4 regions of the Dehalobacter restrictus DSM 9455 genome follow, and region 1 is predicted to be linked to each of the others. Evidence: riboswitches for the same ligand, from Rfam matches in the RefSeq annotation. Region 1 holds a riboswitch; each other region holds the start of a gene.
The links. A riboswitch is a leader RNA that binds a small molecule or an ion and turns the genes downstream of it on or off. The one in region 1 is predicted to bind cyclic di-GMP.

Region 2: another riboswitch for cyclic di-GMP. It lies ahead of DEHRE_RS12460 (DUF5667 domain-containing protein); the one in region 1 lies ahead of DEHRE_RS09360 (beta-galactosidase).
Region 3: another riboswitch for cyclic di-GMP. It lies ahead of DEHRE_RS11170 (ArsB/NhaD family transporter); the one in region 1 lies ahead of DEHRE_RS09360 (beta-galactosidase).
Region 4: another riboswitch for cyclic di-GMP. It lies ahead of nhaB (sodium/proton antiporter NhaB); the one in region 1 lies ahead of DEHRE_RS09360 (beta-galactosidase).

What each region holds. Positions count from the first base shown of each region.
Region 1 covers NZ_CP007033.1:1,952,582-1,954,786, forward strand. Annotated here, with positions in the region: gene DEHRE_RS09360 (beta-galactosidase) at 1-1,232, opposite strand, end outside; cyclic di-GMP riboswitch class I at 1,292-1,367, opposite strand; cyclic di-GMP riboswitch class I at 1,397-1,472, opposite strand; gene DEHRE_RS14125 (Ig-like domain-containing protein) at 1,542-2,205, opposite strand, start outside.
Region 2 covers NZ_CP007033.1:2,593,715-2,595,919, reverse strand. Annotated here, with positions in the region: gene DEHRE_RS12465 (ABC transporter permease) at 1-729, shown strand, start outside; cyclic di-GMP riboswitch class I at 966-1,050, shown strand; gene DEHRE_RS12460 (DUF5667 domain-containing protein) at 1,064-2,205, shown strand, end outside.
Region 3 covers NZ_CP007033.1:2,323,182-2,325,386, forward strand. Annotated here, with positions in the region: gene DEHRE_RS11165 (glycosyltransferase family 2 protein) at 1-594, shown strand, start outside; cyclic di-GMP riboswitch class I at 695-780, shown strand; partial or broken gene DEHRE_RS11170 (ArsB/NhaD family transporter) at 967-2,205, shown strand, end outside.
Region 4 covers NZ_CP007033.1:958,574-960,778, forward strand. Annotated here, with positions in the region: gene nhaB (sodium/proton antiporter NhaB) at 1-1,365, opposite strand, end outside; cyclic di-GMP riboswitch class I at 1,452-1,543, opposite strand; gene ablB (putative beta-lysine N-acetyltransferase) at 1,742-2,205, opposite strand, start outside.

The DNA.
Region 1 (2,205 bases):
AGTTCGTTATCCAGATAATAGCCGAAAAGCCATGGGTCATTCTGATCTTCTTGGATCACCTTTCTAGCTAAGTCATCACAATAGTACTCAAATTTTGGACTGAAAACATTCGGAAAACAATGATTGCTTGCGTCCAATCCGTATATTACATAATCTTCTCCGTATTTAGAAAAACTGCTCCCGAATCCAAATGATACCGTATGCGCTAGTCCACGATACCTCAAAGACGGTGCTGAATCTATTCCCAGAAGATTAAATCCCCAACTGTTTAACCGCTCCGCAGTATTTTCTGCCCATTCTTCCTCAGAACCATAGATGCTTTTTACATTCTGTTCATAAGGGGAATAACCCAATGCCTCTGAGTAAATTCCTTTATATGTCATTCTCTGTGTTCCGACGGCAATAAATCCATTCCCATTAGGCGCAATCACCCACCATTTATCCCCTATTTTTTGGGTATGAAAAAATCCCGTTTTTTTACCGCTTATCGTCGTATCTGTTTCGATTTTAAGCTCAGGATATGAGCTAACTGCATTAACTTCATAAACTTTTTTATTTATTGTGCATTTTGCGTTATCGTACTTTGTTTCTACGGCCGCACTTGTCAGAGCAGGAATTCCTTTCTTTGTACAATTCTCCGAAGAAAAAATATATTCTTTCTCCCATATTTTTTTACCATCTAACTCGCATACTACCCCTGTAATTGATTTATTATTTAAACTTATCTTGAGCACATACGGCTGGTTATATTTCCACTCAATTCCATCTCCTACGTATGAACCAACTTTTAGTTTTGTCTCCCCATAATCTTGCACACACCATTGCCCATTAAACATTTCTTGAAGTTCAATATAATGCATTTCATTTTTAGCCTCAGGCCCTTCAACAAGTGCTAACGACCAATAATTATTATTGTCTGAATAAACTGATATCCCCGCCGACTTATACTTATCCCCTTGCGATACTTGAATAGTAACTTCAGATTCAAAAGTCAAATCAGTCCCAACGGTAGAATCATATTTAGCAAAGCTCTTTTTCAATGAATTATTTTCGAAACAACCATTATTTACTTCCCAAGATATATCGTCAGTGATCCACTGAGGGCTACCATCACTTCCAGCAACGTAGGCGGAGAAATCATCCTGCAATCTTTGACTGCTTACACTGGGTTCACTTCCAGCTAGTGTTGTTGGTGCCACTAAAACTAATATTAGGCTTATCGTGATTAACATTTTGATTGTTTTTCTTAAAATGTACATATTCTGTCCCTCTCCAAAACAAAAAACTTATTTTTGGTAACTGGCTGCCATTTTACAGGCCCTATAGCTTTGCGTCCCTGCTTTTCAACAGGTTTGCCATTGTCAGTAATAAGTTAGACAAAAACAAAAAACTTAATTTTGGTAACTGGCTGCCATTTTACAGGCCCTCTAGCTTTGCGTCCCTGCTTTTCAACAGGTTTGCCATTGTCAGTAATAAGTTTTTGTCCGATATTCATTTAATTAATAACTATCATATCTTCATTATTTAGTCAATAGTGTTTTTTATATTTTTTCTTTTGTCCTAATATATCTAAAAATAAGTAAAGCAATGATTCCAACAATTAAAACGTATAAACCCACGAATAAATATACGCTAAACGAAGTAACTGTCACTTTACAAGTATCTGATATACTCTTATCTTCTGTACTAACCCTTATGAAAACTGTTCCTGGAGATAAGCCTTTGACCACTCCATCATTAACTGAGGCTATTTGCGGGTTATCTGACGTCCAATTTATTGTTTTATTAGAAGCGTTTGTAGGTATAATTAACGCTTCTAACTTCCGGGTCTGACCGACCTTGATAAATAACTCCTCGGGACTTATTTTAATATTTGTCACCTTTATGTCGTCCAAACTTGTATTTGGATTCTCATCAGCGACAGTTTTTGTAATATTCACCTTAACATTATCAAATTGCGCTTCAAAGGCAGCTGTCGTTAGCGAGGGGATACCTGTTTTAACACAATTATCAGGTTTAAATAGATATTTTGTTTTCCAAATCAAAGAGCCATCCAATTCATATACAGCACCCGTAATACTCAATTCATTTAGAGTTATTTTTAATCGATAAGGGTGATTATAGTCCCAATGTAAGCCACCTGGCTGCAAAGTTCCTGTTTCTAATTTTGTATCTCCCCTTGACTCGGCACACCATTTGCCATTA
Region 2 (2,205 bases), 640 kb from region 1:
CCGCTCTCCCAAGACGTAAAAATATATAAGACCAATTCTATTGAATTGTATACGATTATAGGGGTATATAAATATGAACAATCAAGTATGGGTCAGGTAAGCACGGCTTCAGAGGAAGATCTGTCCACTAATCTTTATATCCCGATATCCACAGCAAATCTGGATGCGTCCCAGAAGAACTATTCCCGAATTACGGTAGTGGCAAGCGGGGATACGGACGTACTGGCTTTTACAACCCAGCTGACGACTTATTTTGATAACCTTTATAAAAATAATTCAGTATGGGGTGCAAGGGTAAATAGTATGGAGACGCAGTTAAATTCAATTTTAAGTGTTATTAGTACGATTTCCTTAGCTATTGCGTTTATTGCCGGAATTTCTTTACTCGTCGGAGGAATTGGGGTAATGAACATCATGCTGGTATCTGTCACCGAGAGAACAAGAGAGATTGGTACCAGGAAAGCTTTAGGTGCCAAAAACTTTCACATCCAATTTCAATTTGTCACGGAAGCAGTCATCATTTCCGGCATCGGGGGGGGCATCGGCATTATTATTGGCACCCTGGTCGGCACGATTGTCTCTGTTGTATTAAAGGCTCCTGTGACAATATCCATACCGGTAACAATTATTAGTGTTTTATTTTCTATGGCGATCGGCGTATTTTTTGGTTTCTATCCGGCCAATAAGGCAGCTAAACTTGATCCCATTGAAGCGTTGAGATATGAATAATAGTTCCGTTAATAAACCTGTTTAGATTTGTTCTAAGCTCATTAAGAAAAGAACTGACATGATAAATAATAAATTGGTCAGCATTTTGAAACGATCTGTTATTGAATATGAAGTTGCATTGCTCTATAATTACCCGACCATGAGACGAAAGTCTCATTTTTTATACCCCATTGGTCTGGAATAAGTCCAAAAACATTGATTTTCAAAGTAATTCTGTACTATAATGGCCTCAGCCAAAACGATAATGGCAAATCCGTCGAAAGACGGAGACGCAAAGCCACGGGTCTAACACCGAAAGGTTATGACAGCCGGGCTACCGAAAGGGGTAGATAGAATGATCCGTAAGAAGATTCTCGTTTCAATTCTTTGTGTTTTTCTAATCATTGCGGTCGCTCCAACCTGTGTATTTGCTGAAACAACCACGGATGGAACCACAGTTATCGAGGATGTTTCAACGAGTACTCCTGGTACGCCCACAGAGCCCGCTACAGATTCAACAGCTGCTGACCCGACAACATACACGGCAACAACCGATTTAACGACGACTGATACTACAACAACAGATGCAGTAACAACCGACTCCACAATAACGGATTCCACCGTCCAGGCCTCGACAGCAGATGAAGCCGGCGTAACGCCGGACAGCTGGCTCTATTCACTTGAACAGATGATTGAAAGTGTCCAGGTTGCTGTAACTTTTTCTGATGAAGGAAAAGCGGAACTGCTCGTTGAGTTTGCCAATGAAAGGCTCGCCGAAGCGGAAATCATGTCCGAACAAAACCAGTTGGATTTGATGGAACAGGCTCTGAAAGCGTACTCGGATACGATAAAGAAAGCCAACTTCCAGGTACAGCAGATGATCGAAGACAACGAAGTAGCTGAAGGTACGGATACGACGGCTACAGACGCTGCTGCGGATGATGGGACCGTCACGACTTCCACAGATGAAACAGTCGCAGAGGACACGGCAGCAACTGACATAGAAGAGAATACGGTGATCAGCAATCTGCTTGCCAGCATTGAGCTTGTTCAACGCGATGCAGATAAAGTCGTCTTAAAAATCAGCGGCAATCTGACAGAAGATCAGGCTGAGATCATGCAGAATATCATCAAAGCCGAAGTTCAAAACACCATTGCGATCAAAGCTTATGTGGCTGCCAAAAAAGCCTATGGGGATGCGGTGCAGCAATTTGCAGCGGCCAAAGCAGAGTTGGGTGAAGCCCGTGCTTCAGGTGACGAGGCTGCCATTGCCGTTGCCCTGGAAAAAGTCGAACAGGCTGAACAGTACAAAAACGACATGCAGGAGCTCAGGAAAGATGTTCAGAAGATCAAAGTAGAGACGAATAAGGAAACGAAAGAAGTCCTAAAAGAGCAAACCCAAAACATAAAAGAATATAAGAAGGCCAATAAGGGCCAAGCCGTGAGCGACCAGGAAGATAGCCTGGAAGCAGGGGACGAACAGGATGCAACGACTGT
Region 3 (2,205 bases), 370 kb from region 1:
TATATGGAAATATTTGAAGCTTTTCCGGAAGTGGGTCTCTTAGGAACCATGCGGGATAACCCTTATCCGAGATTTCTCCCTCCCGTCATTCCTCAGGTCAAGAATGATCTATCCTATCTTCAGCTGAGAAATGCCGGCATTGATGTAATCATGGATTTTATTCCGGGATGTCTTCAGGGGTTACGGCCTGAGCTCATTGACCGGATCGGTTATTGGAATGAGGAATGCGGGTATGGCGATGCTGAATTATCACCAAGGATTGTGCATTATACTCCTTTCAAAGTCGGCTTTGTCACGACCGTGGAAATTGATATGACCCAGTTCATCGGCTGTGACAAGTGTCAGGCCCAAAGCCTCTGCACGCTGAACAGAAGCATAAAAACCTGCTTTATGCTGGCCAAGCAAGCCAACAGTAACGAAAGCTTTGCCAAAAAGGCCAAATGGAAATACCTCGAAATATTTCAAGAGCTAGCCGATGGAAAAAGAACAGCCTATTGCACTTCACTTTTGGACCCTGCATCCCGGGAAGGGAATTTGTACCATGATGCCTGGGCACTCGAGAATTTTGAATATTATTTGAGAAGATCGAACTGATCTTTACAAAATATGAACGGAGATGCTATACTTCTTTTCTGGACACAATCCAGTTGATCAGGATTTTTCAGATTTGCAAATAAAATATAATATGATTTTTAATGTGTTGGGGCAAACTTCACGAAAGTGAAGGACGCTAAAGTTATGGGTCTAAATCAGGGAATTTGAAATGCATGCAATACAAAATGAATGGAATCCAAATGCATTTCCAGGATATTCTGACAGGATTGCCAGACTACAAGGATTTTGAACTTCTCAGGGAAGAGCAGTTCCTTTTATGGATCTGCTCTTTTTTATTTCAACTATTTTGGTATATTCTAACCGGTTAGGCCAATAAAAATTGACCACACTAATGATGGAGGTGCACGATTCATGACCTTGATTCTGACCCTTGTTATTTTTGTAGCTACGTATGCACTAATCGTAACGGAGAAAATCCCGCGGGCTGTCGCCGCGGCCCTCGGTGCCTGTCTCCTGATTCTTTTGGGTGTATTCCCGCAGGAAACTGCTGTGGAACACATCGACTGGAATACGCTGGGCTTACTTATCGGCATGATGATCATTGTCGATCTGACCAGACGTTCCGGTGTCTTCGGCTTTCTGGCTATTTGGGTCGCCAAGAAAGTCAAAGGCAATCCAATCAGACTGCTGATCTCTTTGGCTATACTGACTGCCGTTTTATCGGCTTTTCTGGATAACGTGACGACTGTTTTGCTGGTCGTTCCGGTTTCCATTGTGATTGCTGAAACCTTGAAATTAAACCCAATACCTTTTTTGATTACCCAGATTCTAGCCAGCAACATCGGGGGAACCGCGACCCTGATCGGTGATCCGCCGAATATCATGATTGCCGGACCGGCAGAGCTTACTTTTATGGATTTCATGGTGAACCTGGCACCTGTGACGATTGTGATCTTGGCTGTTACCCTATTGGGCTTTTATTTTCTTTATCGCCAAAAGCTAAAGACCGATAAGGAATCCATCGCCCTGCTGCTGTCGCAAAATGAATACGACTATATTAAAGACTGAGCCCAGCTCAAAAGAAGCCTGGCCGTGCTCGCTCTGACCATTGTCGGTTTTATGCTGCACGCCGTCATCCATGTTGAGACCGCTACGATTGCGCTGGCCGGAGGCATGCTGCTCATGGTGCTGAGCCATGAGGAACCGGAAGAGGTATTTCTGGCGATTGAATGGCCGACGATCTTCTTCTTTACCGGATTATTCGTTTTAGTTGGAGGATTGGTCGAAGTCGGCGTCCTGGATAAGATTGCTGAATGGAGCCTTGGGCTTACCGGCGGTGTACCGGTCGTCATGGCGATGCTGATTGTCTGGCTTTCCGCTATTTTTTCAGCTTTCGTCGATAATATTCCATTCGTGGCCACCATGATTCCGTTGATTCAAAAAATCAGGGTCCTCGGCGGGCTGACCCCAGAACAGCTCCAGCCGCTCTGGTGGTCTCTGGCTCTGGGCGCCTGCCTGGGCGGAAACGGCACAATTGTCGGTGCCTCGGCCAACGTCATTGTCTCAGGGATTGCCGAAAAAAACGGCTATACGATCAGCTACAAAAAATACTTCCTGATCGGATTTCCGTTCATGATTCTATCCATTGTG
Region 4 (2,205 bases), 990 kb from region 1:
ACCATTTGGTGTGGCAACGGAAGGGATATTTGTACCCATGTTGATGGCAACTGCCAGCTTGTTGTACTGCTCCAGCGCAATAGCTCCGGCTTCAAACGCTTGCTGTGTTTCAGTCATATATACCGTAGCCACAAAAACATTGTCACTGATTGCCGAAAGGACACCGTTGGCCGCAAAGAAAGCCACAAGCTGGTTCTGCCCTTCCATGTTCAGCACCCATTGAATAATCGGCGTAAACAAATGCTGGTCATGAATAACCGCAACGACGGCAAAAAATACGACCAGCAGCGCAGTAAACGGCAATGCTTCTTCAAACGCATGACCGATGCGCTTTTCTTCAGTAACCCCGTTGAAAGCAGTAAGCAGGATAATAATCATAAGACCAATAATACCTACTTCCGCCAAGTGCAGTGCCAGGGAGAAGATCAGCATAACGCCGCACAAAGCCATAACAATCAGGCGCACACGTCCGCGCATATTCCTGGCAGCATCTTTGACTTTTACATCATCTTCCATAACATTTCTCACAGATTCCGGAAGCTGGTAGCCGTACCCCCAGAACTTAGTAACTTCAAGGATAATGGTGGTCAGAAGACCAACGATCAATACCGGGATAGACACAGGGGCACATTGTATAAAGAAATCTACGAAGTCCCATTGCATAATGGAGCCAATCAACAGGTTCTGCGGTTCACCAACCAGTGTTATTGCTCCGCCCAGCGCAGTGCCCACAGCACCATGCATCATAAGATTACGCAGAAAACCACGAAACTCGTCCAGGTCCTCATGAAGTTTCTCATCAACACTATGGTCGTGATTAATGTCATACGTTTCGTATACTTTTTCGCTGGAAGCAAACTTGTGGAAGATGCTATAGAAACCATAGGCCACGGCGATAATCACTGCCGTTACGGTCAGCGCGTCCAAAAACGCGGAAAGAACCGCACCCAGTACAGCGAACAGGAATGAAAGCGCGACTTTAGAGTGTACTTTAGTAAGGAGCTTGGAAAACAGGTACACAAGACCTTCTTTCATAAAATAGATCCCGGCAACCATGAACATCAGAAGAAGAATAACCGGCAGGTTCATTTCAACCTCGTGATAGACCATATGAGGGTTAGTAAGTCCGAGCACAACGGCTTCGATCGCCAGAAGCCCACCGGCAGGAAGCGGATAACATTTTAACGCCATTGCCAGGGTAAAAATAAATTCGACAATCAACACCCACCCGGTAACGTACATACCGGCGGTAACCATCAAAATAGGGTTCAACACCAGAAAAGCAAGAATTGTTCTTTTGTACCAGTCCGGAGCATGACCCAGAAAATTTGCTCTGAATGCTTGTCCGATGCCCATTTGTTTCATATGTACTATCCTCCCAAGTGAAAATTAAAGATATAAAAAAGAGAGTACTCCAAAACGGAACTACTCCCCCCCAAGAAGTTCATATTACTTGCAGCCTGGCAATCATAGCAACTTACAAGCAACCTTAGACCCATAGCTTTAGCGTCCTTCACTTTCACGAAGTTTGCATCAACCTGTACAACTATATATTGTTATTTTTGCTTAAGCTTTTATATTATAACAGAAAATTATTCTTTTGAATACCCTGAATATATCCACTTTATGCTGAAGTGTCCAGGTATTTATCTTAAGTATTTTGTTTTTTAATATAATCCTTTAGCAAATCAGGCTATCTCTCAAAAATCTTCTTCCCCTTGACTTACAAAATAGTATTTTACTATTTTAAAGTTTTTACCCAAATATTCATATCTTCAAAACCGCCGCAAATATGGCAGTTGTTGATTAGTCTACCCCGATACATATACCCCAGCTTGCTTAAAGACCTGTTGATTCCAAGATTGTTAGCTCTTGAAAGGCTATATGCTGTAGCAAAGCCATTGCGTTTCAAGTGTGTTTCCAGTTGGAATATCAATTCGCTTAATATGTTTCTGCCTCTATACTTTGGATAAGTGGCGCAATCAGTTATTTCAGCGTTCATGTGTTGTTTGTCAAGATCCGCCGAAGCAATACTGATAATTTTTCCTTCTTCTTCCGCTACCATATACAAAATATGATCCTGCATGACTTTTTGAAGATACTCTCTGCTGAAAATAGGAGTTGGATAGGTTTCAAATGCCGTTTGAAAAAGCTGAATTATCTGGGGAATATCGTCCGGCACGGCCTGCCTTATCGTATAGTTTT